One region of the Streptomyces sp. NPDC093085 genome, then DNA from elsewhere that is predicted to be linked to it. Evidence: riboswitches for the same ligand, from Rfam matches in the RefSeq annotation. Region 1 holds a riboswitch; the other holds the start of a gene.
What was found. A riboswitch is a leader RNA that binds a small molecule or an ion and turns the genes downstream of it on or off. The one in region 1 is predicted to bind glycine.
Positions count from the first base shown of each region.

Region 1 (7,181 bases):
AGACGACTATGAATGAACAACGGGTGAATATAGATGCTCGCTTATGTAGATGTAGATCTATTGAAACAGGTGGGCGGTGCGAGGTCCACAGAAGGAGCGGTTCACGGCGGACCGGGGGGCTGGGGTGACTGATCGCGTTGTTCACCCTCGGTTCACCGAAGGCCGCCCAAGGCCGACATCACAGTGGCTCACCGGTGCGGCGAACTGAGGCGGCCTCACCGCCGAACGCGCAGAGAAAAGTGCGCTGCTCGACCCGGCCTCGCGAGGGCGGGCCGGACGTCGGCGCGGCGACGGGACGGACGCTGTCCCAGGGATTTTTCAGGGACTTTCAGCTCTGTCAGAGGGACTTTTCAGGGACGATCCGCCAGCTCGACGGGAAAGACCGTGACAGCGCTGAAAGAGGAGAACTACCTGTTCAGAGCGGGTTTCCTCAGCACTCGATGATGTTCACCGCGAGCCCGCCCCGCGCCGTCTCCTTGTACTTGACCGACATGTCCGCGCCGGTCTCCTTCATCGTCTTGATGACCTTGTCCAGGGAGACCTTGTGGCTGCCGTCCCCGCGCAGGGCCATCTTCGCCGCCGTGACGGCCTTCACCGCGGCCATGCCGTTCCGTTCGATGCAGGGGATCTGGACCAGGCCGCCCACCGGGTCGCAGGTGAGGCCCAGGTTGTGTTCCATGCCGATCTCGGCGGCGTTCTCGACCTGTTCCGCTGTGCCGCCCAGGACCTCGGCGAGGGCGCCCGCCGCCATGGAGCAGGCGGAGCCGACCTCGCCCTGGCAGCCGACCTCGGCGCCGGAGATGGAGGCGTTCTCCTTGAAGAGCATGCCGATGGCGCCGGCCGCCAGGAGGAAGCGGACCACGTTGTCGTCCTTCTCGGCCGGGGTCGCGCCGCCCGCGGCGAAGTTCATGTAGTAGTGCAGGACGGCCGGGATGATGCCGGCCGCGCCGTTGGTCGGGGCGGTGACGACGCGGCCGCCCGCCGCGTTCTCCTCGTTCACGGCCATCGCGTAGAGGGTGATCCACTCCATCGCGTGCGCCTGCTGGTCGCCCTCGGCGCGGAGCTGGCGGGCCGAGTGGGCGGCGCGGCGGCGGACCTTGAGGCCGCCCGGGAGGTGGCCCTCGCGGGACATGCCGCGCGAGACGCACGCCTGCATCACCCGCCAGATCTCCAGCAGGCCGGCCCGGATCTCGTCCTCCGTGCGCCACGCCTTCTCGTTCTCCATCATCAGCGCGGAGATCGACAGGCCCGTGTCGGTGGCGAGGCGGAGCAGTTCGTCGCCGGTGCGGAAGGGGTGTTTGAGCACGGTGTCGTCGGGTTTGATGCGGGTCTCGCCCGGTGTGCCCTCGTCGAGGACGGACTCGTCGACGACGAAGCCGCCGCCCACCGAGTAGTACGTCTTCTCCAGGAGTGCTCTGCCCTCGGTGTCGTATGCGGCCACCGTCATGCCGTTGGCGTGGTACGGGAGGGACGTGCGGCGGTGCAGGACCAGGTCCTCGTCGGCGTCGAAGGCGATCTCGTGCGCCCCGAGCAGGTTCAGCCGCCCGGAGGCGCGGATCTCCGCCACCCGGTCGTCCGCGCTCTCCACGTCGACGGTGCGCGGGGAGTCGCCGGTCAGGCCGAGCAGCACCGCCTTCGGGGTGCCGTGGCCGTGGCCGGTCGCGCCGAGGGAGCCGTACAGCTCGCACCGGAGGGAGGCCGTGTGTGCCAGCAGGCCCTCGTTCTTGAGGCGGCGTACGAAGAGGCCGGCCGCCCGCATCGGGCCGACCGTGTGGGAACTGGACGGGCCGATGCCGACCGAGAACAGGTCGAAGACCGAGATGGCCACGGGGACTCCTTAGGGCGGGGGCGAGCTGTGAGCGTCGCGGGCGTGCGGGTCGTCCGGGAGAAGGGAGAAGAGGGGCTTCGCAAGGGGAGGGGCACCGGGCCGTGCCGGCCTGGCCCGGGGTGGTTCCCGGGTGGTGGTCGGTGCGGCGCGGTGCCCCGGCGGTGCTTCAGCCCGTACGGACGGGGGTGCGGCCCGGTCGGTTACGGGTTACAGGGCCGGGTACAGCGGGTGCTTCGCGGCGAGGGCGGTGACCCGGGCCGCCAGCGCCTCCCGGTCGAACGCGGGCTTCAGCGCCTGGGCGATGACATCCGCGACCTCGGTGAAGTCCTCCGCCGTGAAGCCGCGGGTGGCCAGCGCCGGGGTGCCGATCCGGAGGCCCGAGGTGACCATCGGGGGGCGCGGGTCGTTCGGGACGGCGTTGCGGTTGACGGTGATGCCGACCTCGTGGAGCCGGTCCTCGGCCTGCTGGCCGTCGAGCTCGGAGTCGCGCAGGTCGACCAGGACCAGGTGGACATCGGTCCCGCCGGAGAGGACGGAGACGCCCGCCTCGGTGACGTCCGCCTGGCCGAGGCGCTCGGCGAGGATGCGGGCGCCCTCCAGAGTGCGGCGCTGGCGCTCCTTGAACTCCTCCGTGGCCGCCACCTTGAAGGAGACCGCCTTGCCCGCGATGACATGCTCCAGCGGACCGCCCTGCTGGCCCGGGAAGACCGCGGAGTTGATCTTCTTGGCCAGCTCCTTGGTGGAGAGGATCACGCCGCCGCGCGGACCGCCGAGGGTCTTGTGCGTGGTCGTGGTGACGACATGCGCGTGCGGCACCGGGTTGGGGTGCAGCCCGGCCGCGACCAGACCGGCGAAGTGCGCCATGTCGACCATGAGATACGCGCCGACCTCGTCCGCGATCCGGCGGAACGCCGCGAAGTCGAGCTGACGGGGGTAGGCCGACCAGCCCGCCACGATCAGCTTCGGCCGGGACTCCTTGGCGAGCCGCTCGACCTCGGTCATGTCGATCTGGCCGGTCTCGCCGTCCACGTGGTAGGCGACCACGTTGTAGAGCTTGCCGGAGAAGTTGATCTTCATGCCGTGGGTGAGGTGCCCGCCGTGCGCGAGGTTCAGCCCCATGATCGTGTCGCCGGGGGAGAGCAGCGCGAACATCGCCGCCGCGTTCGCCTGCGCGCCCGAGTGCGGCTGTACGTTGGCGTGCTCGGCGCCGAAGAGCGCCTTCACCCGGTCGATGGCGATCTGCTCGACCACGTCGACGTGCTCGCACCCGCCGTAGTAGCGGCGGCCGGGGTAGCCCTCGGCGTACTTGTTGGTCAGTACGGAGCCCTGGGCCTCCATGACCGCGACCGGCGCGAAGTTCTCCGAGGCGATCATTTCGAGGGTGGACTGCTGGCGGTGGAGTTCGGCGTCGACGGCGGCGGCGACATCGGGGTCCAGCTCGTGGAGCGAGGCGTTCAGAAGCGACTTCGAAGACATCACGGTCCCTGGGGTCTCTTGGTGCGGGGTCGGCGTGGTGAGCGGCGTCACATCACTGGCCGGAGAACTCTGCGTACTCGGCCGCGCTGAGCAGGTCCTCCGGCTCCTCGGTGACGCGTACCTTGAACAGCCAGCCGCCCTCGAAGGGCGCGGAGTTCACCAGCGAGGGGTCGTCGATCACGTCCTGGTTCCGCTCGGTGACCTCGCCGGTCACCGGGGCGTACAGATCGCTGACGGACTTGGTGGACTCCAGCTCGCCGCAGGTCTCGCCCGCGGTCACGGAGTCACCGACCTCGGGGAGCTGGGCGTACACGACATCGCCGAGGGCGTTGGCCGCGTACTCCGTGATGCCGACCGTCGACACGCCGTCCTCGGCGGCCGTCAGCCACTCGTGCTCCTTGCTGTAGCGAAGCTGCTGGGGGTTGCTCATGACCTGAATTCTCCTGTACGCGGGGGAGTGGTGCGGAACTGGTGTCTTACGGAGCGAGACGGCCCCGGGCGGATCCGGCCCCCGGGGGAGAGGGCGAGCGGGCCCGGGGCTGCTTCGGGCGGCGGTGGCCCGGGGCTACTTCGGGCGGCGGTAGAAGGGGAGCGCCACGACCTCGTACGGCTCGCTCGTGCCCCGGATGTCGACGCCGACCCCCGCCGTCCCGGGCGCGGCGTACGCGGCGTCCACGTATGCCATCGCGATCGGCCGGCCCAGGGTCGGCGACGGGGCGCCCGAGGTGACCTCGCCCACGACGGCGCCGCCGGCGACCACCGGGTAGCCGGCGCGCGGCACCCGGCGGCCCTCGGCGATCAGGCCGACCAGCTTGCGGGGCGGCGCGGACGCGGCCCGCGCGGCCGCCTCCTCCAGCGCCGTACGCCCTACGAAGGCGCCGTCGCCGGAGGACTTGCCGAACTTCACGACCCGGCCGAGGCCCGCGTCGAAGGGGGTGAGCGAGGCCGACAGTTCGTTCCCGTACAGCGGCATCCCCGCCTCCAGGCGGAGCGTGTCCCGGCAGGAGAGCCCGCAGGGGATCAGCCCGGCGCCCGCGCCGGCCTCGGTGAGCGCCTGCCAGAGCGCGGTCGCGTGCTCGGGGGCCACGAAGAGCTCGAAGCCGTCCTCGCCGGTGTAGCCGGTCCTGGCGATCAGGGCGGGGACCCCGGCGACGGTGCCGGGCAGCCCCGCGTAGTACTTCAGCCCGTCGAGGTCCGCGTCGGTGAGCGCCTTGAGGATGCCGGGGGACTCCGGGCCCTGGACGGCGAGCAGGGCGTAGGCGTCGCGGTCGTCGCGTACGGCGGCGTCGAAGGCGGCGGCGCGGTCGGTGAGCGCGGCGAGCACCGTCCCGGCGTTGGAGGCGTTGGCGACGACGAGGTACGTGTCCTCGGCGAGGCGGTAGACGATCAGGTCGTCCAGGATGCCGCCGTCCTCCTGGACGATCATGGTGTAGCGGGCCCGGCCCACGGCGAGGGCGCCGAGGTCGCCGACGAGCGCGTGGTCGAGGCAGCGCCCCGCTTCCGGTCCGGTGACGGTGATCTCGCCCATGTGCGAGAGATCGAAGAGCCCGGCGCGGGTGCGGACGGCGAGGTGCTCCTCGCGCTCGCTGCCGTAGCGGAGCGGCATCTCCCACCCGGCGAAGTCGGTCATGGTCGCGCCGAGCGCGCGGTGGGTGGCGTCGAGGGCGGTACGGCGCGGGGTCCCGCCGGGTGTACCGGCCGGGGTGGCATGGGTCGCATGGGGCGTATCGGTCATCGCGGGGTGGCTCCCAGGGCATAGGACGAGGACGGTCCTCCCCATCTGTCATCGGAACCTGAGAGGTTCGTCACGACCCTCCGTAAGGGAGGTCATGACTTGCACCTTGGGTGGAGCCGCGGCCACAACGCCGGTGGTACGGCCCGCTTTTCAGATCTGCCTCGTCCACGCGGTTCGGGGCCTGAGAGATTCAAGGGAGGAACTTGCTCCTTCGGCGCCCGGTGCACAGGGTGACCGGGACTCTCCCGCGCGGATTCAAACGGCCGGTATGCAGTTGGTCCAGCTGGTACATCGGGTTGGCGGCCACATCATCGCATGGGCGGTCGCGGCGCGCGCGAGGGGTCGTGGGGCGGGGCGCGCGCGAGGCGTACGGCGGGGCGTGCGAGGGGTTCACACCGCATTCTCACATCGGGGACACCGGAGAGAGCCGGGGAGAGATTGCCAATTCTTTACACTTGGCGGGCAGGGGCCACCGGCCCGGGCCAGGCTCCGGGCCCGGGCAGGGGCCGGGAGACGGTGCGACCGGGCGGATCGAGCTGACCGATGGATGTGAACGACTTAGGTGACAGGGGGGCGGCGATGATCCCGCAGGGGAGCGGCGCGTGCGCCCCGGCCGGCGCGTGCGCCACGGCCGGGGGCGTGGACCACCCGGGCCCGCCCGCCGTACGCGATCTGCGCGGCCGGGGGCCCGGCGGCGGCCCCGGCGCGCCCCCCTTCGACCTGCACTTCGACGCCGGGGACCTGGTGGTCGTCTCCGGGCTGCCCGGCAGCGGCAAGTCCACCCTGATGCGGCGCGCCGTCCCCGCCGGCGCCATCGACTCGCAGGACACCCGGGACCGCTGGGCCCGCAGACTGCCGCCCTCGCTGCCGTACGCCGTCTACCGCCCCCTGGTGCGGGCCGCGCACTACGCCGGGCTCGGGCGCGCCCTGCGCTCCGGCGCCTCCCTGGTCGTGCACGACTGCGGGACGCAGACCTGGGTACGGCACTGGCTCGCCCGGGAGGCCAGGGCGCGCGGCCGGCGGCTCCACCTGCTGGTGCTGGACGTCCCGCCGGAGACCGCCCGCGCGGGCCAGCGCGAGCGCGGCCGGGGCGTCTCCGGATACGCCTTCGCCCGCCACCGGGGCGCCGTCGCCCGGCTGCTCGCCGGGACGGCGGCGGGCCGGCCCCCCGAGGGGTGCGCCTCCGCCGTGCTCCTCGACCGGGACGCGGCGGCCGCGCTGCGCCGGATCGCCTTCCTCCCGGCGGCCCTGCCGCTGCCGTCGCGGGGGGACACGGGCGGCCCCGTACGGCATTAAGGTCTGGCGCAGAAAGCGGAAATACGTGGGTGGAAGTACGTGGGTGGAGGGGAAACCGTGGTGAACACGGCATGGCCGGGCAACGAGCTGGAAGAGGTGCTCTCGGCCTCGCTCGGGAACGACGCGGCGGGCGCGCGGCTGGTCGAGGTGCTCGGGCGCAGCGAGATCTGGGTGCCGCTGCCGAACGGGGGCGGGCCCGAGAGCGGTTCGCTCGATCTGCCCACGATGGAGATCGACGGTGCCCCGTACGTCCCGGTCTTCAGCTCCCGCGGGCAGTTCCTGAGCTGCGTCGGCGAGCACATGCCGTGCACCGTCGCGCCCGCCCGTGAGTTCGCCCGGGGGCTGCCCCCGCAGCTCGGCATCGCGATCAACCCCGGCGGCGCGGTCGGCGCCCCGCTGCCGCCGCTCGCCGTCGCCGAGCTCTGCCGGGTGGGCCGTACGCCGCTCGACGGCCCGGCCAGCGGGGGCCGGGTCCGGCTCTTCGAACCGGACTGGCAGGAGGACCCGGTCGACTTCCTCTCCGCCGCCTCCGCCGAGTTCGCGGCGACCGGCACGGTGGCCACCGCCCGCCGCGCCCTCGCCAGCGTCGAGGGCGAGCCGCCGGTCCTCTTCATCGGCGTCCAGCTCTCCTCCTGGGAGGCCGCCGACCGCAACGCCCCGATGGACGCGCTCGGCCGTGCCCTGGGCCGGGTGCCGGTCGGCTGGCCGGTCAATCTGCTGCTGCTCGACCTGACGCAGGACCCGGTCGGGGAGTGGATGCTCGGCAAGGTCAGGCCCTTCTACGAACGGTCCTGAACCGTCCCCGCGAACGCGTCCGAACCGTTGCCGACCTGGTGGCGGAAAGCA
Region 1 is NZ_JBFBFB010000006.1:180,636-187,816, forward strand. Features, by position in the region: gene AB0O07_RS19550 (L-serine ammonia-lyase) at 431-1,828, opposite strand; gene glyA (serine hydroxymethyltransferase) at 2,036-3,304, opposite strand; gene gcvH (glycine cleavage system protein GcvH) at 3,357-3,734, opposite strand; gene gcvT (glycine cleavage system aminomethyltransferase GcvT) at 3,870-5,039, opposite strand; glycine riboswitch at 5,200-5,297, opposite strand; gene AB0O07_RS19570 (AAA family ATPase) at 5,619-6,335, shown strand; gene AB0O07_RS19575 (enhanced serine sensitivity protein SseB) at 6,396-7,130, shown strand.

Region 2 (7,181 bases), on a different contig from region 1:
GGAGGCGGTGGGACAGGAGCTCACCGAGGTCCGGATCACCGATCTGCGCGAAGGGGTCTTCTACGCGGAGCTGGTCTTCGCGAGCGGGGTCGAGGTGAGCGCGAGGCCGAGCGACGCCATAGCGCTCGCCCTGCGCACGGGCACGCCGATCTACGGCAGTGACGGGGTTCTGGACGATGCCGGTATCGCCATCCCGGACGAGCAGGAGGACGAGGTGGAGAAGTTCCGCGAATTCCTCGACCAGATCTCTCCGGAGGACTTCGGGACCAACAGCCAGTGAGCGACGGCGGCCGCCGCGCCGGGCCCCGCCGACGCATTCGGTGAGCCTTTCCCCGAAAAGGGACACGCGAAACCACACTCAGGGTGATTATCACTCGGCGTGGCGAGTGTGGCGATCGTTGACGCACCCCGGGTGACTGCCTACCTTCGACAAGGCAGGTCAAGGACGGAGGGTCGGCGTGAGAAGCAGCGGCGACGGTACGGCGGCGGGCGGTCCGTATCCGCTTCACACCAGCGCGACCGGCCTCGGGGCGGAGACGGTGGGATACCGGGGACCCACGGCGTGCGCGGCGGCGGGCATCACGTACCGCCAGTTGGACTACTGGGCACGGACCGGGCTGGTCGAGCCGAGCGTACGGCCGGCGTACGGGTCGGGGACACAGCGGCTCTACAGCTTCCGGGACGTGGTCGTCCTCAAGATCGTGAAGCGGTTCCTGGACACCGGGGTCGCGCTCCAGAACATCCGGACGACGGTCCAGCACCTGCGTGACCGCGGCTTCCGCGACCTGGACCGGATGACGCTGATGAGCGACGGCGCCACCGTCCACGAGTGCTCCTCGCCCGACGAGGTCGTCTCGCTGCTCCAGGGCGGCCAGGGGGTCTTCGGTATCGCCGTCGGCGTGGTGTGGCGGGATGTCGAGGCCGCCCTCTCCCAGCTCCACGGGGAGCGGATCGACACCGGCGAGACCCTGATCGGGAACAACCCGGCCGACGAACTGGCCGCCCGCAGACGCCGCGACCGGGCCGGCTGAGCAGGACGTACGAAGGACCGGCAAAGGGCCGGCGGAGGACCGGCGGGGCCCGCGAACAGGAGGTTCGCGGGCCCCGCTGTCGCGTCCGGGGCCGATTGTCAGTGGCGTGAGGCAGCATCGGTGGGGTGAGAACCGCGCCGACCGTCCTCCACCTGGACATGGATGCCTTCTTCGCCGCTGCCGAGCAGGCGGCGAAGCCGAGCCTGCGCGGGAAACCGGTGGTCGTCGGCGGTCTCGGGCCCCGTGGCGTGGTCTCGACCGCCTCCTACGAGGCCCGGCGCTTCGGGGTGCACTCGGCGATGCCGATGGCCCAGGCCCGCAGGCTCGCGCCCAACGCCGCGTATCTCATCCCCCGCTTCACCCTCTACCGCGCGGTCAGCGAGCAGGTCATGGAGCTGCTGCGGAGGCTCTCGCCGCTGGTCGAGCCGTTGAGCCTGGACGAGGCGTTCGTGGACCTGGAGGCGGGCGCCGCCATCGACACGGCCTCGGCGCGGGCGGTGGGCGAGCGGCTGCGCCGTGACATCAGGGCGCTGACCGGGCTCAGCGGCTCGGTGGGGCTCGCCGGTTCCAAGATGCTGGCGAAGATCGGCTCGGAGCGGGCCAAGCCGGACGGCCTGGTCCTGATCGAGCCCGGCACGGAGCGCGAGCTGCTGGGGCCGCTGACGGTGCGGACCCTGCCCGGGGTGGGGCCGGCGACCGGCGAGCATCTGCGGCGGGCCGGGATGACCACGGTCGCCGAGCTGGCCGAGGCGGGCGAGGACGAGCTGGTCCGGCTGGTCGGCAAGGCCCATGGGGCCGCGCTGTACCGGATGGCGCTGGGCCATGACGAGCGGCCCGTGGTCGCCGAGCGCGAGACCAAGTCGGTGTCGGTCGAGGACACCTTCGACACCGACCTCCACGACCGGGTACGGGTGCGGACGGAGGTGGACCGGCTCGCGGAGCGGTGTGTGCGGCGGCTGCGGGAGGCCGGGCACTCCGGGCGCACCGTCGTCCTCAAGGTGCGCCGGTACGACTTCTCCACCCTGACCCGTTCGGAGACGCTCAGAGGCCCCACGGACGACCCTGTGGTGGTGCGGGAGGCGGTCGGCCGGCTGCTGGAGTCCGTGGACACCACGGGCGGCGTACGGCTGCTCGGGGTGGGCGTGAGCGGGCTCGCCGACTACACGCAGGAGGACCTGTTCGCGCAGGCGGCGGCCGAGGAGCGGGCCGCGAGGGAGGCCGCGGGCGGGGACGGCGGCCGGACGGACGGCCCGGCGCCGGGGGAGGCGGTACGGGGCGCGGCGGACGGGGGCGCGGCGGGGACCGTACGGGACGGCCTGCCCGGGTCTCCGGAGCCCGTGGCGGCGCCCGCGGAGCGGCGGTTCCCGGCCGGGCACGATGTGCGGCACGCCGAGTTCGGGGCGGGCTGGGTGCAGGGCAGCGGGGTACGGCGGGTCACCGTACGGTTCGAGGAGCCCGGATCCGCGCCCGGCCGGGTACGGACGTTCTGGGCCGACGACCCCGCGCTGGAGCTCTCCGAGCCGCTGCCCCTGGTGCCCCCGGTCGCCGAGGCGGCGATGCCACGCCACGGGGACGGGGAACACCAGGGGCGTCCGGGCGCGGATCAGTCGTCGTGCCCCGCCAGCCGTCCGAAGTCGCGCTCGGCGTCCCGGTCGGAGAAGGCCGCCGGGTCCTCCGGCGACTCCGGATCCGGGAGGGCGAGGCCGTAGTGGTGGTAGAGCTGGAGCTCCTGGTCGGGCGAGAGATGGCGGCCGACACCGAAGTCCGGGGCGTCCTTGATCAACGCGCGCTCGAACGGGACCCGGAGTCCCTCCGGGGCGAGTGTGCTGGGGGCGAGCGGGACGAAGGCGTCCCGGCTGAAGAGTCCGGTACGGACGGCCGCCCATTCGGGCGTACCGGTGGCGTCGTCGAGATAGACCTCGTCGACCGTGCCGAACTTACGGCCGTCACGGTCGTACGCTTTGCGTCCTATCAGGCTGCGCGGATCGGTTTCGGTTTCCACGTTCCCTCCAACGGGTCGCAACTGCTCGTACACGCTACGAAAGGGCAGAACGCGGGCGACGGCCACTCGAAACTTGTCCGGAACACCCCGCTGGTAGGCTTGCCAGCGGCTGTTGACCCCGTGCGGGAGAGTTCTCCGGCAAGCCCGCCGGAGGCGCCGAAGGAGCAAATCCTCCCCGGAATCTCTCAGGCCCCCGTACCGCGCGGACGAGGTCACTCTGGAAAGCAGGGCGGACGCCGGACCATGCGGCGGCCGCTCTCACCGACGGTGAAAGCCGGTCCCCCGCACGGGCCGGTGAAGCTCTCAGGTCGAGATGACAGAGGGGGAGGCCCGTTCCGGGCACCCGCGCCTAGGTGCCCCCGCAGGTCGTGACAGACCAGGAGGCCTCCGCAATGAACGCCCACCGCACCCCGCTCGCCCATCTGGAGCGCGGCATCCCCTTCGAGCAGCGCCACATCGGCCCCGACACGGGCGCGCAGGCCAAGATGCTCGCGCAGGTCGGCTACGGCTCGCTGGACGAGCTGACCGACGCCGCCGTGCCCGACGCGATCAGGAGCGCCGAGCGGCTGAGCCTCCCCGGCGCCCGTACCGAGGCCGAGGTCCTCGCCGAGCTGCGCTCGCTCGCCGACCGCAACCAGGTCCTCACCCCGATGATCGGCCTCGGCTACTACGGCACCTTCACCCCGCCGGTGATCCTCCGCAATGTCCTGGAGAACCCGGCCTGGTACACCGCGTACACGCCCTACCAGCCCGAGATCTCCCAGGGCCGGCTGGAGGCCCTGCTCAACTTCCAGACCGTCGTCGCCGAGCTGACCGGGCTGCCCACCTCCGGCGCCTCGCTGCTCGACGAGTCCACCGCCGCCGCCGAGGCCATGGCGCTCTCCCGGCGCGTCGGCAAGGTCAAGGACGGTGTCTTCCTGGTCGACGCCGACACCCTGCCCCAGACGGTCGCCGTGATCCGCACCCGCGCCGAACCGACCGGTGTCGAGGTCGTCGTCGCCGACCTGAGCGAGGCCATCCCCGCGGAGATCGCCGAGCGCGGTGTCTTCGGGGTGCTGCTCTCCTACCCGGGTGCCTCCGGGGCGGTACGGGACCTCAGGCCCGTGATCGAGCAGGCCAGGGAGCTCGGCGCGGTCGTCACCGTCGCGGCCGATCTGCTCGCCCTCACGCTGCTCACGCCCCCCGGCGAGCTGGGCGCCGACATCGCCGTCGGCACCAGCCAGCGCTTCGGTGTCCCCATGGGGTTCGGCGGACCGCACGCCGGATACCTGGCCGTACGCGAGAAGTTCGCCCGCAGCCTGCCCGGGCGGCTCGTCGGGGTCTCCGTGGACGCCGACGGGAACAAGGCGTACCGGCTCGCCCTCCAGACCCGTGAGCAGCACATCCGCCGCGAGAAGGCCACCAGCAACATCTGCACCGCGCAGGTGCTCCTCGCCGTCATGGCCGGCATGTACGCCGTCTACCACGGCCCCGAGGGGCTGCGGGCCATCGCCCGGCGCACCCACCGGTACGCGGCGGTGCTCGCCGCCGGGCTGCGGGCGGGCGGGGTGGAGACCGTGCACGGCGCCTACTTCGACACGCTGACCGTCCGGGTGCCGGGCCGGGCCGCCGAGGTGGTGGCCGCCGCGCGCGAGGGCGGGGTCAACCTCCACCAGGCCGACGCCGACCATGTCTCGGTGGCCTGCGACGAGACCACCGGGCGCGCCCATCTCACCGCCGTGTGGACGGCCTTCGGGGTCCAGGGCGACATCGAGGCGCTGGACGCGGCCACCGACGACGCGCTCCCCGCCGGGCTGCTGCGCACCGACGGCTACCTCACCCACCCGGTCTTCCACGAGCACCGCTCGGAGACCGCGATGCTCCGCTACCTGCGCCGGCTCGCGGACCGGGACTACGCGCTGGACCGGGGGATGATCCCGCTCGGCTCCTGCACGATGAAGCTCAACGCGACGACCGAGATGGAGCCGGTCACCTGGCCCGAGTTCGGGGCGCTGCACCCCTTCGCCCCGGCCGAGCAGGCGAGCGGCTATCTCACGCTCATCCGTGAACTGGAGGAGCGGCTCGCCGAGGTGACCGGGTACGACGCGGTCTCGCTCCAGCCCAACGCCGGTTCCCAGGGCGAGCTGGCCGGGCTGCTCGCCGTCCGGGCCTACCACCGGGCCAACGGCGACACCGGGCGCACCGTCTGCCTCATCCCGTCCTCCGCGCACGGCACGAACGCGGCGAGCGCGGTCATGGCCGGGATGCGGGTCGTGGTCGTCAGGACCGGCGAGGACGGCGATGTCGACATCGAGGACCTGCACGCCAAGATCGAGCGGTACGGCGCGGAACTGGCCGTCCTGATGGTCACCTACCCGTCCACGCACGGGGTGTTCGAGGAGCACATCGGTGACATCTGCGCTGCCGTGCACGACGCGGGCGGCCAGGTGTACGTGGACGGCGCCAACCTGAACGCGCTGGTGGGGCTGGCGAAGCCGGGCCGGTTCGGCTCCGATGTCTCGCACCTCAACCTGCACAAGACCTTCTGCATCCCGCACGGCGGCGGCGGCCCCGGCGTCGGCCCCGTCGGCGTACGGGCCCACCTCGCCCCGTATCTCCCCAACCACCCGCTCCAGCCGGCCGCCGGGCCCGCGACAGGGGTCGGGCCGATCTCGGCGGCGCCGTGGGGCTCGGCCGGGATCCTGCCGATCTCCTGGGCGTACGTACGGCTGATGGGCGGCGAGGGGCTGAAGCGGGCCACGCAGGTCGCGGTGCTCGCCGCCAACTACATCGCCAAGCGTCTCGAACCGCACTACCCGGTGCTCTACACCGGCCCCAACGGGCTGGTGGCGCACGAGTGCATCATCGATCTGCGCCCGCTCTCCAAGGCGACCGGGGTCAGCGTCGACGACATCGCCAAGCGGCTGATCGACTACGGCTTCCACGCGCCGACGATGTCGTTCCCGGTGGCGGGCACCCTGATGATCGAGCCCACCGAGAGCGAGGATCTGCGCGAGATCGACCGCTTCTGCGCGGCGATGATCGCGATCCGGGGCGAGGTCGAGCGGGTCGCGTCGGGTGAGTGGCCGGCGGACGACAATCCGCTGCGCAACGCCCCGCACACGGCCGCCGCGCTCGCCGGGGAGTGGGAGCACGCGTACAGCCGCGCCGAGGCGGTCTTCCCCGCCGGGGTGCCGGCCGCGGACAAGTACTGGCCGCCGGTCCGCCGGATCGACGGCGCCTTCGGCGACCGCAACCTGGTCTGCTCGTGCCCGCCGGTGGACGCGTACGACCACTGACGCGCACGAGGGCGTACGGCACCGGGCGTACGGGGCGTACCAGGTGTACGCGGAGTGCGGGACGCGCGGGGTCGTACGTCGGGGCCGGTACGGAGTGTGTGCTCCGGCCGGCCCCTGGTTCTCTCGCGGCGGCTCGCCCGGGTGCGCGGGCCGCCGGGCGTGCCGGGCTCTCAGGCGGCCGCGGCCACCTGCTCGGCGCGGAGCGGCCGGTGCGGGGCGATGATCTTCCCGTCGGGCAGCAGTTCGCCGGTGTCCTCGAAGAGGAGCACGCCGTTGCACAGCAGGCTCCACCCCTGCTCCGGGTGGTGGGCGATCAGCCGGGCGGCGTCGCGCTCGGCGGAGTCGGCGGGCGGGCAGGGTGGCTGGTGCTGGCACATGGTCGGATTCTTTCGCTGGGTCGTCGTCAGTGTCCTGCGGCTCGATGTGGTGGTCATGGCCGCCTCCCCCCGTATCGGTCCGGTCCCTACTGGTCCGGTCCGGACCAGTACCAGTCTTGCCCCACGGACGGTCGTCCGCAGGTATTTCCGGGCAGCGCTTCCTTCTGCTTAAGGACGTGTCACCCGCCCGGACGGTTCAGCTCAACTGGACTGTCTTTCCGGATGGTTCGGGGGGACCTGAGGGGACTACCCGAGATGGGCAGCACGGCGCCCCGCGCCGGCCGGGGCGCGGGGCACAGGGGACGACCGGATCAGGCGGGGGTACGGAGCAGGGGCGTGGCGGGGGTGAGCCGTACGTCGATCACCGGCAGCAACTCGGCGGCCAGGTGGGGACGGTGGGCGGCGAAACCCGGTGGCGCGGGGGCGAGCGGGATCAGGATGTCGGCCGGCGCGGGTGCGCCCGACGCGGGGTCGGCCGCCGTGTCGCCGTGCA
Region 2 is NZ_JBFBFB010000002.1:912,938-920,118, reverse strand. Features, by position in the region: gene AB0O07_RS10740 (bifunctional nuclease family protein) at 1-280, shown strand, start outside; gene AB0O07_RS10735 (MerR family transcriptional regulator) at 540-1,031, shown strand; gene AB0O07_RS10730 (DNA polymerase IV) at 1,157-2,740, shown strand; gene AB0O07_RS10725 (PRC-barrel domain-containing protein) at 2,635-3,033, opposite strand; glycine riboswitch at 3,147-3,244, shown strand; gene gcvP (aminomethyl-transferring glycine dehydrogenase) at 3,426-6,311, shown strand; gene AB0O07_RS10715 (DUF5999 family protein) at 6,482-6,688, opposite strand; gene AB0O07_RS10710 (hypothetical protein) at 7,000-7,181, opposite strand, start outside.
Region 2: it holds a riboswitch for glycine, as region 1 does, so the genes downstream of both, gcvP (aminomethyl-transferring glycine dehydrogenase) here and gcvT (glycine cleavage system aminomethyltransferase GcvT) in region 1, are expected to answer to the same signal.